DNA from 3 places in the Methylobacterium sp. C1 genome. Region 3 is predicted to be linked to each of the others. Evidence: predicted binding sites of a transcription regulator. Region 3 holds the regulator's gene; each other region holds the start of a gene.
The links. Region 3 encodes LexA, which represses DNA repair genes until DNA is damaged. Its sites were predicted from a motif close to TGTTCNNNNTGTGTTCNG; they were not measured.
Positions count from the first base shown of each region.

Region 1: a site for LexA is predicted at 1,591-1,608, ahead of recA (recombinase RecA). Genes of this name have one in related genera too.
Region 2: a site for LexA is predicted at 2,174-2,191, ahead of BKE41_RS19450 (PA0069 family radical SAM protein). Genes of this name have one in related genera too.

Region 1 is NZ_CP017640.1:2,683,741-2,687,946, reverse strand. It holds gene BKE41_RS12430 (PAS domain-containing sensor histidine kinase) at 1-310, shown strand, start outside; gene recA (recombinase RecA) at 438-1,529, opposite strand; gene rpsQ (30S ribosomal protein S17) at 1,935-2,198, opposite strand; gene rpmC (50S ribosomal protein L29) at 2,220-2,435, opposite strand; gene rplP (50S ribosomal protein L16) at 2,448-2,861, opposite strand; gene rpsC (30S ribosomal protein S3) at 2,873-3,619, opposite strand; gene rplV (50S ribosomal protein L22) at 3,630-4,016, opposite strand; gene rpsS (30S ribosomal protein S19) at 4,018-4,206, opposite strand, start outside.
Region 2 is NZ_CP017640.1:4,204,023-4,208,228, forward strand. It holds gene BKE41_RS19445 (HAMP domain-containing methyl-accepting chemotaxis protein) at 1-285, opposite strand, end outside; gene BKE41_RS19450 (PA0069 family radical SAM protein) at 1,030-2,145, opposite strand; gene BKE41_RS19455 (hypothetical protein) at 2,303-2,833, shown strand; gene BKE41_RS19460 (amino acid permease) at 2,983-4,206, shown strand, end outside.
Region 3 is NZ_CP017640.1:2,470,286-2,474,491, forward strand. It holds gene BKE41_RS11375 (Mu transposase C-terminal domain-containing protein) at 1-665, opposite strand, end outside; gene BKE41_RS11380 (hypothetical protein) at 667-888, opposite strand; gene BKE41_RS30265 (helix-turn-helix domain-containing protein) at 967-1,506, shown strand; gene lexA (transcriptional repressor LexA) at 1,849-2,577, shown strand; gene BKE41_RS11390 (ComEC/Rec2 family competence protein) at 2,571-4,206, opposite strand, start outside.

The DNA.
Region 1 (4,206 bases), 210 kb from region 3:
GGCGCTCTCGGCCCGCGGCTACACGGTTCTGGAGGCGGCCTCGGGCCTCGAGGCCCTGGCGATCGTGCGCGAGGGCGCCCAGACCATCGACCTCGTCGTCTCCGACGTGGTCATGCCCGAGATGGACGGCCCAACCCTCCTGCGCGAGGTGCGCAAGCATCAGCCCGACCTGAAGGTAATCTTCGTCTCCGGCTACGCCGAGGACGCGTTCCGCAAGAACCTGCCCGAGGGCGAGACCTTCAATTTCCTGCCGAAGCCTTTCAGCCTGAAGCAGCTCGTCGAGACCGTGAAGAAGACGATGGCCGACTGAGGGTCGGCGCCGGCGCGTCCTCCCGCCGCCCCTGAACGCGAAGCGGCCCCGGAGAGACTCCGGGGCCGCCGATCTTCGCGGGTCGCAAGGTCCGCCGCGCGCCAATCCCGGTGCGCGGCGGCGCGGCTCAGGCCTCGCCCTCGTCGAGATCGTCCGCCGTTGGAGCGGCGTTCTCCAGGATCTTCTCGGCGACCAGACCGGAATTCTGCCGGATCGAGCCCTCGATCTCGGCAGCGATCTTCGGGTTGTCGCGCAGGAAGCCCTTCGAGTTCTCGCGGCCCTGGCCGAGGCGCTGGCTGTTGTACGAGAACCAGGCGCCGGACTTCTCGACGATGCCGGCCTTCACGCCGAGGTCGATCAGCTCGCCGACCTTCGACACGCCCTCGCCGAACATGATGTCGAACTCGACCTGCTTGAACGGCGGCGCGACCTTGTTCTTCACCACCTTGACGCGGACCTGGTTGCCGATCGCCTCGTCGCGGTCCTTGAGGGTCGAGATGCGGCGGATGTCCAGGCGCACCGACGCGTAGAACTTGAGGGCGTTGCCACCCGTAGTCGTCTCGGGGCTGCCGTACATGACGCCGATCTTCATCCGGATCTGGTTGATGAAGATGACCATGCAGTTCGAGCGCGAGATCGAGCCGGTCAGCTTGCGCAGGGCCTGGCTCATCAGCCGGGCCTGGAGGCCGGGCTGGCTCTCGCCCATCTCGCCCTCAATCTCGGCCCGCGGGGTCAGCGCGGCCACCGAGTCGACCACCAGCACGTCGATGGCGCCGGAGCGCACCAGCGTGTCGGTGATCTCGAGCGCCTGCTCGCCCGTGTCGGGCTGGGAGATGAGCAGGTCGTCGAGGTTCACGCCGAGCTTGCGGGCATAGACCGGGTCGAGGGCGTGCTCGGCATCCACGAAGGCGCAGACGCCGCCCTTCTTCTGGGCCTCCGCGATGGTGTGGAGCGCCAGCGTCGTCTTGCCCGACGATTCGGGACCGTAGATCTCGATCACGCGGCCGCGCGGCAGGCCGCCGACGCCGAGCGCGATGTCGAGGCCGAGCGAGCCGGTCGAGACGGTCTCGACCTCCTGAACCTTGTCGCTCTTGCCGAGCCGCATGATCGAGCCCTTGCCGAAGGCGCGCTCGATCTGAGACAGGGCGGCGTCGATCGCCTTGGACTTGTCCTTGTCCACCGGGGGCATGTCGACCACTTTCAATGCGGGCTGGGCCATCTGGCGGGCTCCTTATGAAGGGGTTGGACGCAGTTCACAACGCGCGTCGCCACCGCTTCTATGTACCCGTTTTGTTCTCAGTCGACAAGGCCCGGGACGCCGCTCGTCCGCCGGGTGGACGCGAAAGTCCGGCTGCGCGGCACACACCGAGTTCGAGACGGAACGCTGGCCGTTCACACGCCCGGGAAACACCCGGCGGCCGATCGGCCGAATCGTCCCATAGGCGCTCCCGGAAACGACGACGCCCGGCACGAATCCGGCTCTCGCGAGTCGAATTGCGTCCGGGCGTTCGTCGTTCCGGTCACCCGGCGAACCCGGGACGGACACCCTCGCGGGCACCATCCCGCGACGCCGCGGGCCGGGATCAGGCGATCGCGGGGAGCCGCAACCGCCGGGATCGCGGGATCAGGCGGCTTCGCCGGCCTCGGCCTGGGCAGCGTCGCCCTCGACCAGCTTCCAGGTCTTGGTCTTCGAGAACGGACGGCACTCCTCGATGAACACCGTCTGCCCGACCTTAGCGACGTTGCCCTCGTCGTGCGCGTGATAGTTCTTCGAGCGACGCACGGTCTTCTTCATCACCGGGTGCGTGAAGCGACGCTCCACCTTCACCACGATGGTCTTCTCACCCTTGTCGCTGACGACGGTGCCCTGCAGGATGCGCTTCGGCATGGTTGTCTCCTAAAACCCGCCTCAGCCCTTGGCCTGCTGCAGCGTCTTGGCGCGCTGCAGAGTCCGGACACGGGCGATGTCGCGGCGGACCTCACGGACGCGGGCGACGTTCTCGAGCTGGCCGGTGGCCCCCTGGAAGCGCAGGTTGAACTGCTCCTTCTTGAGGTTGATCAGCTCGTCATTCAGCTGATCCGGCGACAGCGCCTTCAGATCAGACAGTCTCTGGGTCGACTTCACGATATCCTCCGTTCAGTCGGCGATGCGCTGGACGACCCGCGTGCGGATCGGGAGCTTCGCGGCGCCGAGGCGGAGCGCCTCCTTGGCGATGTTCTCGGCAACGCCGTCGACCTCGAACATGATCCGGCCGGGATGGACCCGGGCCGCCCAGTAATCCGGGGCGCCCTTACCGGAGCCCATGCGGACCTCGGTCGGCTTCGACGAGACCGGGACGTCCGGGAACACCCGGATCCAGACGCGGCCCTGGCGCTTCATCTCGCGGGTGATCGCGCGGCGGGCCGCCTCGATCTGGCGGGCGGTGACGCGCTCGGGCTCCACCGCCTTCAGGCCGAACTGGCCGAAGTTCAGCTCGAAGCCGCCCTTGGCCGCACCATGGATGCGGCCCTTGAACTGCTTGCGGAAGCGGGTCTTTTTCGGTTGCAGCATGGCTTCCTACCTTACGCGTGCTCGCGCTCGCGGCGTCCGCGCTCGCGGCCGCCCTCGCCATCGCGCTCACGGCGTCCGCCGGAGCGGCCGCCCTCTTCCTGGGCCTTCTTGTCCTGAGCCATCGGGTCGTGCTCGAGGATCTCGCCCTTGAACACCCACACCTTGATGCCGCAGGTGCCGTAGGTCGTGAACGCCGTGGCGGTGCCGTAGTCGACGTCGGCGCGCAGCGTGTGCAGCGGGACGCGGCCCTCGCGGTACCACTCCTGGCGGGCGATCTCGGCGCCGCCGAGGCGGCCCGAGCAGTTGATCCGGATGCCCTCGGCGCCCAGACGCATGGCCGACTGGACGGCCCGCTTCATGGCGCGACGGAAGGCGACGCGGCGCTCGAGCTGCTGGGCGATCGAGTCGGCCACCAGGGTGGCGTCGATCTCGGGCTTGCGCACCTCGACGATGTTGATGGTCACGTCGGCCTTGGTCATGGTGCCGACGAGCTTGCGCAGCTTCTCGATATCCGCGCCCTTCTTGCCGATCACCACGCCCGGACGACCCGAGTGGATGGTGACGCGGCACTTCCGGTGCGGGCGCTCGATGACGATCTTGGAGACCGCCGCCTGCTTGAGCTGCTTCATGAGGGCGGCGCGGATCGCGACGTCCTCGTGCATGAGCTTCGCGTAGTCGCCCTTGTTGGCGAACCAGCGGGAATCCCAGGTCCGGTTGATGCCGAGCCGGAGACCGATCGGGTTGACTTTCTGGCCCATCAGATCCTCCTCAGGCCGCTTCGGCCTGGCGGACTTCGCGAACCACGATGGTGAGGTTCGAGAAGGGCTTCAGGATGCGCGCGCCGCGGCCGCGGGCGCGGGCGTGGAAACGCTTGAGAACCAGCGCCTTGCCGACGAAGGCCTGGGAGACGACGAGGTCGTCCACGTCCAGGTCGTGGTTGTTCTCGGCGTTGGCGATGGCGCTCTCGAGGCACTTCTTGACCTCGGTCGAGATCCGCTTGCGCGAGAACTGCAACTCGGCGAGCGCCGTGTCGACCTTCTTGCCGCGGATCATCTGCGCCACGAGGTTGAGCTTCTGCGGGCTGACGCGCAGCATGCGCGCGACGGCCTTCGCCTCGTTCTCGGGGAGCGCGCGGGGGGTGGCTTGCTTGCCCATCTCAGCGCCTCTTCGCCTTCTTGTCGGCCGCGTGGCCCGGGAAGGTGCGGGTCGGCGAGAACTCGCCGAACTTGTGCCCGACCATCTCCTCGGTGACGTAGACCGGGATGTGCTTCTGCCCGTTGTGCACACCGAAGGTGAGCCCGACGAACTGCGGGAGGATCGTGGAGCGGCGGCTCCAGATCTTGAT
Region 2 (4,206 bases), 1.7 Mb from region 3:
GGTCCGGGTCGCGCGCTGCCGGGCGATCAGGGCCGCGTCGGCGGGCGGGATCCTGCCCGCGGCGATCAGCGCTTGCAGAGTCCGTGCCCGCTCGAGGCGCACGGCGAGCAGGACCTCGAGGAGGATCCGGCTGCCTTCCGTGAGCGCGACCACGCGGCGGCTCTCCCGCTCCTGCGCGCGGGCATCGTGTGCCGTCCGGGCGCCCGCGGCCAGCAGTAGGGCGCTGAGTGAGAACAGGATCGCGCACAGGATCGTGCCGATTGAAGGACGCGGAAGACGCAGCATGAGGGTTGAGTTCTCTCTTCGCAGTGCGTCGAGACATGCGGCCCGCCGCCGGGCTGCCCGGTTCGAGCAGGGCGGCCGGTCGGCCTCGGTCGCCGGAAAGGCTGAGCGACACGACGGCCCCCGGGGGCTGTGACCGCGCGATCCGGGGACGGCCGGCCCCCAGGGGCACCCCGACGCGGCGCCGGCCCGGTTCGCCCGGAGGGCGCGGCGAGGTCGCGGGCTCGCCGGCGATCCCGGTCCGGTCATCGGACAGGAAGCGCGCCCGGTCGGCATCGAGGTCGGCGTCCGGAGACTCCACCGCCTCAAGGGAGGCCAGCAGCCGCGACCGGCCGCATCGGGCAGGGCCGCGGAGCGCGGCTCGCCCGCGACCGGATCACCGCGCGCGCGGTACAGAGGCGCGATCGGAGGACACAAACGCCGAACACAATCCCTTTTCTACGCACAGCATCGACCTCAGTATCTTGCATTAATACAATATATTAATCGTTGCGGACTCATTATGCACCACAAAAGCTCATCATTCCCGGCATTTGACTCACAAAACAACAGATGTCAACCTTACGTTCCTAGGTTATGCATCATAGAACATCGCGCTATAAAAAACATTCACAACCGCGGAACAAATATAACTCGTATTTAATATATTGACGACGATCATGGAACAACTACTGAATTTATCGAGGAGATATGGTAATCGGGCAGATCCGCCGCCTCGCGCGCGGGCGACACCGCGTCGGTCGCGTTTCAGAGCAGCACAAGCTGCGAGCCGGGCTTGCGGAACGCGTCGCGGTTCAGATCCATCCGTCCGAAGGCGAAGCCGAGACGGGTGCCGGCGAGTCGGACCCGCTGGCCGATCATCGCCGCGTAGGCCCCCTCCCCGCGGAAGCGGTGGCCGAAGCGCGGGTCGTTCTCGCGCCCGCCCCGGGCGTCCCGCAGGAGTGCGAAGGTCCGCGCCCGGCGCTCCGGATAGTGCTCGGCGAACCAGTCGGCCACGAGGTCGGCGACTTCGCCGGGGAGGCGCAGCAGCGCGTGGCCGATGCGGCTCGCCCCGTGCGCGCGCGCCTCGGCCAGGATCGACTCGATCTCGTGATCGGTCAGGCCGGGGATGATCGGCGAGACGTTGACCATGACGGGCACTCCCGCCGCGCTCAGCGCCCGCATCGCCGCGAGCCGCTTGTCCGGCCGCGGCGCCCGCGGGTCGAGGCGGCGGGCGAGGTCCGGATCCAGCGTCGGCAGCGAGATCGCCGCCAGCACGAGGTCGTCCGCCGCCATCTCGGCCAGAAGGTCGAGGTCGCGCAGCACGAGGTCCGACTTGGTGGTGATGCTGACGGGATGGCGGGCCTCTCGCAGCACCTCCAGCACCCCGCGGGTGAGCCGGTGCTCCCGCTCGACCGGCTGATAGGGATCCGTGGCGGTGCCGAGGGCGATCGTCTCTGGCCGGTAGCCCGGCGCGGCGATCTCGCGGGCGAGGAGCCGGGCGGCGTCCGGCTTGGTGAAGATCCGCGACTCGAAATCGAGCCCCGGCGAAAGGCCGAGCCAGGCATGGGTGGGGCGCGCGTAGCAGTAGATGCAGCCGTGCTCGCAGCCCCGGTACGGGTTGATCGACCGATCGAACGGGATGTCGGGCGAGCCGTTGCGCGCGATGATCCGGGCGGACCGCTCCGGCGTGACCTGCGTGCGCAGGGGCGCCGGAGGGTCCGCCGTCCAGGTCCCGTCGTGGAACGCCTCGCGCCGGGCAGATTCGTACCGGCCGGTCGGGTTGGCCGTCGCGCCGCGCCCGCGCCGGGCGGCCGGATCCGCGGCGCTCGGGCCGAGTCGCGTCACGGTCCCGGACGCGGTTCCGTCGCGCGTGTCCACCATCCCGACTCGCCCCACTCCGGAAACCGATCGGAACATACAACGAACAAACCGCCGGCGATCGCCTCTTTTTCAGGCAAATCCGGCTCCGTGGCCCGTCCGGGCAGCGGCGCGTCCGCGCGGAGACGGCAGGGCAGTTTACGGCGCCGCAGAATCGTCTATGCGCGCGCTCATGCTCTCCGCCGTGACCTATCTGGCCGACCCGGCCGAGCCGGACGCGATCGATCGCCTGGCCGACACGCTCAGCGTGCTCGTCTCCGGCGTGGCCGGCGGCCTCGTCGGCGACGCGGTGATCGTCGCGGGCCGCGAGAGCGAGGCCGTGGCGGCCGTCGCGGAGGCCACGGGTGCGACCCTCGTGCTGCACCGGGGCGGCAATCCCTACGCGGCGGGCGCCGTCGCGGCCCGGCGGGACTGGATCCTGTGCCTGGAGGCGGGCGACGTCCCGGCCGAGGGCTGGATCCGCACCCTCGACCGCTTCGTCGGGACGGCGCGGCCGGAGACGGCGCTCGGCCGCCTGCACCGCCCGGCCGGGGGTTGGCTCGGCCGCCTCGTCAGGCGCACGGAGACCGTCGCCGGCGCCCGGCAGGCCCGGGCCGGCGACGTCGTCCGGCGCGAGGCCCTGCGGGCCGAGGGCGCGTTCGCGGGCCGCCTCAAGGTCAGGCCGCTGATCGCCCGGATCGAGCGCGCCTGACCGGAAGAATCGCGACCGTGCGAATCTTGCGCCGGCTCACGTTGTTGTCGGTCGATCTGCCGCTACAACTCTGGAAGCGCGGCAGAAACGGCGCCGCCTCCGGCCGTGTCGACGCGCGCTGAATCTCCCCGACTTGGAAGGATGGTGCCATGGATTCGTCGGGCCTGATGGGGCGGAAGTCGGTCGACGACATCGTCGAGAGCGGCGAGGGCGAGCAGCAGCTCTCGAAGTCGCTCGGCGCCCTCTCGATCACCGCGATGGGTATCGGGGCGATCATCGGCGCCGGCATCTTCGTCCTCACCGGCACCGCCGCGGCCCAGTATGCCGGGCCGGGGATCATGCTGTCCTTCGTGCTCGGCGGCATCGCCTGCGCCTTCGTCGGCCTCTGCTACTCCGAGATGGCCGCGCTGATCCCGGTCGCCGGCTCGAGCTACACCTACACCTACGCGACGCTCGGCGAGTTCTTCGCGTGGCTGATCGGCTGGGACCTGATCCTCGAATACGCCATGGGCGCCGCCACCGTGGCGGTCGGCTGGTCGGGCTACATGACCAGCATCCTCAAGAGTGTCGGCATCGTGATCCCCGCGCAGTTCGCCAACGCGCCGGGCACGCCGATCGAGGGCGGCGGGACCGCCCTGTTCAACCTGCCGGCCGTGCTGATCGTGGCGCTGATCACGATCCTGCTGATGCGGGGCACGAAGGAATCGGCGCGCTTCAACAACGTCATGGTCGCGGTGAAGCTCACCGTCGTGATCGCCTTCATCGTTCTCGGCTGGAGCCATGTGAACGCCGCCAACTGGAGCCCGCTGATCCCCGAGAACGACGGGACCTTCGGACATTTCGGCACCAGCGGCGTCCTGCGCGGCGCGGGCGTGGTGTTTTTCGCGTTCATCGGCTTCGACGCGGTCTCGACCGCCGCCCAGGAGGCGCGCAGACCCCAGAAGGACATGCCGATCGGCATCCTGGGCTCGCTGGCGGTCTGCACGATCCTGTACGTGCTCGTCGCCGCCGTGCTCACCGGGCTCGTGCCCTACAAGGAGCTGAACGTCCCGGACCCGATCGCCAAGGGCGTCGACATGATCGGCATCGGCTGGTTCGCCCTCCTGATCAAGCTCGGGGCGCTGACCGGGCTGACCACGGTGATCCTCGTCCTGCTCTACGGCCAGAGCCGGATCTTCTTCACCATGGCCCAGGACGGCCTGCTGCCGAAGATGTTCTCCCACGTCCACCCGACCTACCAGACGCCGTATCGCAGCCAGGCGCTCATCGGGGCCGCGGTCGCCGTGGTGGCGGCCCTGGTGCCGATCCACATCCTCGGCGAGATGGTCAGCATCGGCACGCTCGCCGCCTTCATCCTCGTCTGCGGCTCGGTG
Region 3 (4,206 bases):
GTCAGCTCGGCCAGGCGCTCGGATGCTAGGCGCACGACGCCGCTGTAGCTCGTGCCATTGCCCCAGAGGGCGCGGATGTACCGTTGGATCGTTCCGGCGATCCGCTCGCGGGTATCATCATCCAGGGCGACAGTCGCGGCATCCCAGCGACGGGTGATGATCGGTAGGCTCTCCGGCTTCACCTCGCGCCGCTTGCGCACGAGGCCGCGGATGCCGGAGGCCGTCGCCTTGCTGACCTTGCGCTCGATGTCCCGAAGGCTCGGGACGAACCAACGTCCGTCCGGGCCGCACACCTCAACGCCTGCCAGCGCCTCCATGACGGATCGGCGTTCGCGCGAGCCCTTCGGATGGGCGAGAGCCGGACGAAGGAAGTAAGCCCACCACTCGGCCGCTTGAACGGCTCTCGCGGACGGGTTCAACAGCCCTTCAACACGCGTTTCCGCGGCTTCAATGCGGAGCTGAAGTTCGGGCGGGAGGCTCGTTGCCAGAACGCGCCACGAAGCTCCAGCCTGTCCACCGCGCCCGTGGCACATGCGAACGTTGAGGCGCGATCCGCGCCAGGTCTGCGCCTTCCCGGAGCCGATCCGCCCTAGAGCGTGCCGAACCTTGCGTTCAGAAATGCCAGCAGCCTGAGCCACTTCGGAGGCGGTGACCCAGTCCTCCATTTCAGGCCGCCGTATCCAGCACGTCCCGGATAATCTGCGTCCTAAGGGCTATGGCCTTGCGACCAAGAGACCGCCCCTTCAGCGCTCTGTAGGCGAGCTGGCGACAGATGCCGCGGGTCTTCAGATACGTATTGAGCGAGCTGCCCTGTGCGATGAGGACAGAACGCACACGTGCGTATTCGGCCTCATAAGCTTGCACGGTATCGTGCAACACGATGTCCATGATAGGCTCCGGTTTTGTAACCGAAATGGAAACACCCCTGTAGCCATTATGTCAACTCCCATCGATCGAGGGCTGCCGGTGTCGTCATCCAACCAAGCGCAACAGATAAATGCTGATGCTGTCCTTGATCGGATGAAAGAGATATATGATGTCGATACAGATACCGCCTTGGCCGATGTTCTTCGCACCACTAGACAAAACATATCAAAGTGGAGATCGCGTAACTCAGTGCCTTATGCAGAGGCGGTGGCCGCATCATATGCTCGGAATGCGTCAATAGATTACATTCTGACGGGTCGAGGCGATAAAGGTCGACAGCAAGGTGGCGAAGTAGAACTTGATGTTCAGCTCTTGCGAGCGATCTTGCTTAGCCTGCTGGCCTTTGAGCGCATCAAAGTCATTGGTGCGGACACCGTGACCGAGCTCAATCAGATGGCTAAAGCTATTGCTTTCCAATATAAACGAGCGGCCGAGGCTGCGCAGCAGTTACAGAAAAATGAAGGGCTCGATGCCGAAGCGGCACGTGCCGTAGCCGTTGCGGCAACAGAACTCATGTCCTCGGATGGGACGGCATTCGGTCCGCGCCTTGATCCCACGGACACCGATCGCAGCGACTGACCGACGCCTCACGCCGCAGGGTCCGCAATAGGGTCCGCATTCGGCCGACCGCAATGTGCATGGTCCGCAAAAAATTACTGCCGTACAACGAGTTACTTATAACTGGCGATGCCGGACCTGCGCGATCAAGGTCCGCAATGCGGGTCCCCCAAACTGTGGAATGGCATCAGATTTTTCTGCCCTCCGCCAGTTAGCGATGGCGAGTTGCCCGCCAATTTGGCTGCGCCGCCCCAGAGCGTGGCGGTGCCGCTCTTGCGGAACACTTGCGGAACGTTTAACCTGTTCGTGATTTGTTTCGGAGACCGTCACGTGGCGGTCCGCCAAGCCGCGAGTCCCCCGTCGATGCTCACGCGCAAGCAGCTGGACCTCCTGCGATTCATCCAGAGCCGGATGCAGGAATGCGGCGTCCCGCCGTCGTTCGACGAGATGAAGGATGCCCTCGACCTCAAGTCGAAATCCGGCATCCACCGGCTGATCACGGCGCTGGAGGAGCGCGGCTTTCTCCGGCGCCTGCCGAATCGGGCGCGCGCCATCGAGGTGATCCGCATCCCCGAGAGCCTGACGCAGGCCGCGCCGGCGCCCCAGACCCCCGCCGAGCCGCGCCGCTTCACGCCGAGCGTGGTCGAGGGCGGCAAGTCCAAGCAGCCGCCGGCCCCGGCGAGCACGCGGATGATCGACGAGTCCGGCCGGGCCATCTCGATCCCCGTCATGGGCCGGATCGCGGCCGGTACGCCCGTCTCGGCGATCCAGAACCAGAGCCACGCCATCACCCTGTCGCCGGACTTCGTGGCCGGCGGCGAGCACTACGCCCTCGAGGTGCGCGGCGACTCGATGGTCGAGGCCGGGATCCTGGACGGCGACCTCGTGGTCATCCGCAAGCAGGACACCGCCAATACCGGCGACATCATCGTGGCGCTGATCGACGACGAGGAGGCGACGCTCAAGCGCCTGCGCCGCCGCGGCTCCTCGATCGCCCTGGAGGCCGCCAACCCGGCCTACGAGACCCGCGTGCTCGGGCCCGACCGGGTCCGGATCCAGGGCCGCCTCGTCAGCCTCGTCCGCCGCTACTGAAGCGGCTCGGCCGGCGCGTCGCCGGGAGCGAGGTCTCCGCCCGGCGCGGCGGCCCCGTCCTCCGCGGTGACCGGCCGCGGCGGTCCCGGATCGCGTCCCGGGGCCGGCCGCCAGGGCACGGCGCGCCCGTCGTCCCGGGCGAAGCGCGCGGCGAAGCCGTCGCCGTCGGCCCGGAGGGCCACGGCCCCGCGGGCGGCGAGGACTTGCCGATCGATCACCAGGGGGCCCGTGCAGGTCGGCGGCGCCGCGAGGAAGGTGATCAGCACCGCGGCGCGGGCGCAGTCCTCCGGGAAGGCCCGCCTGTCCCGGACGAGGGCGACCGCCCGCCCGTCCGGCAGCCGGGCGGTGCAGCCGAGCCGGTCGCAGCGCCCGCTGCCCGACCGGACGATGAGCGCCGCGGGCCGCCGCCCGTCACCGTCCGCCTTCAGCCACTGCTCGAGGACGAAGCCGGAGGGGCTTCCGAGGGCCGCGAGCCGCCCGTCCGGACCCCGCACCGCCGCTCCCGCGCCCTGCCGGTCGACGTAGAGGTCGTAGCGGTCGGGCCGGGCCGCGAGGACGAGGCCGAGCAGGACCGGCGGCACGGCGAGCCAGCGCAGGCGGGAGGCCGGCAGCGTCGCCAGCAGCAAGCCCGCGGTCAGCAGGGTCAGCGCCGCGGCGCCGAAGGCCGGCAGCACCAGGCTCGCCCGCTCGAACCCGGCGATCCAGTCCGAGATCGCCAGCATGCCGGCCACCGCCTGCCCCATCAGCCACCAGACCGGCCGGTCGAGGGCGAAGGGATAGGCGAGGCAGCCGATCACCGCGGCGGGCATCACCACCAGGGAGACGAGCGGCAGGGTCAGGGCGTTGCCGACGAGGCCGAAGGGCTGGACCGTCTGGAAGTGGTAGGTGGCGAAGGGGGCCGTCGCGACCTGCGCCACAAGGGTCGTGGCCAGGGTCCCGGTGATCGCCGAGAGGCCGGTGCCGACGAGGCGGCCGATCCGCCCGGCCCCGGGGCGCACGAACAGCCGCCCGTCGATCAGCCGGGCGCAGGCGATCAGCCCGGCCACGGCGCCGAAGGACATCTGGAAGCTCGGGCCGAGCAGGCCCTCCGGCTCCCGGGCGAGCGCGATCAGCGCCGCGAGGGCGAGGTTGCGCATCGACAGGGCCGGCCGGTCCACCAGGATCGCGCCCAGCATGATCAGGGTCATGATCAGCGAGCGCTCGGCCGCGATGTCCCAGCCCGAGAAGGCGCAGTAGGCGGTGACGCCGACCATGGCGAAGCCGGCCGCGATCTTCTTGATCGGCCAGAGGAGCGCGCAGAGCGGCACCGCGGCGAGGACCGCCCGCACCAGCCAGAACACCACGCCGGCGGCCAGCACCATGTGGAGGCCCGAGATCGACACCACGTGGTAGATGCCCGCGGCGCGGAGCGCGTCGTTGGTCGCCGGTCCGATGAGGCCGCGCTTGCCGGTCACCAGGGCCGCCGCCACCGCGCCCGCCTGGCCGCCGGCGGCCTCCGCGATCCGGCGCGTGAGCCCGTTGCGGGCCGCGTCCAGCGCCGCGGCGAGCCGCAGGCCCAGCGGCGGCGGCTCGGACGGCGCCCGGACGGTGACCGCGCCGACCAGCGAGCCCACCGCGCCGATCCCCTGG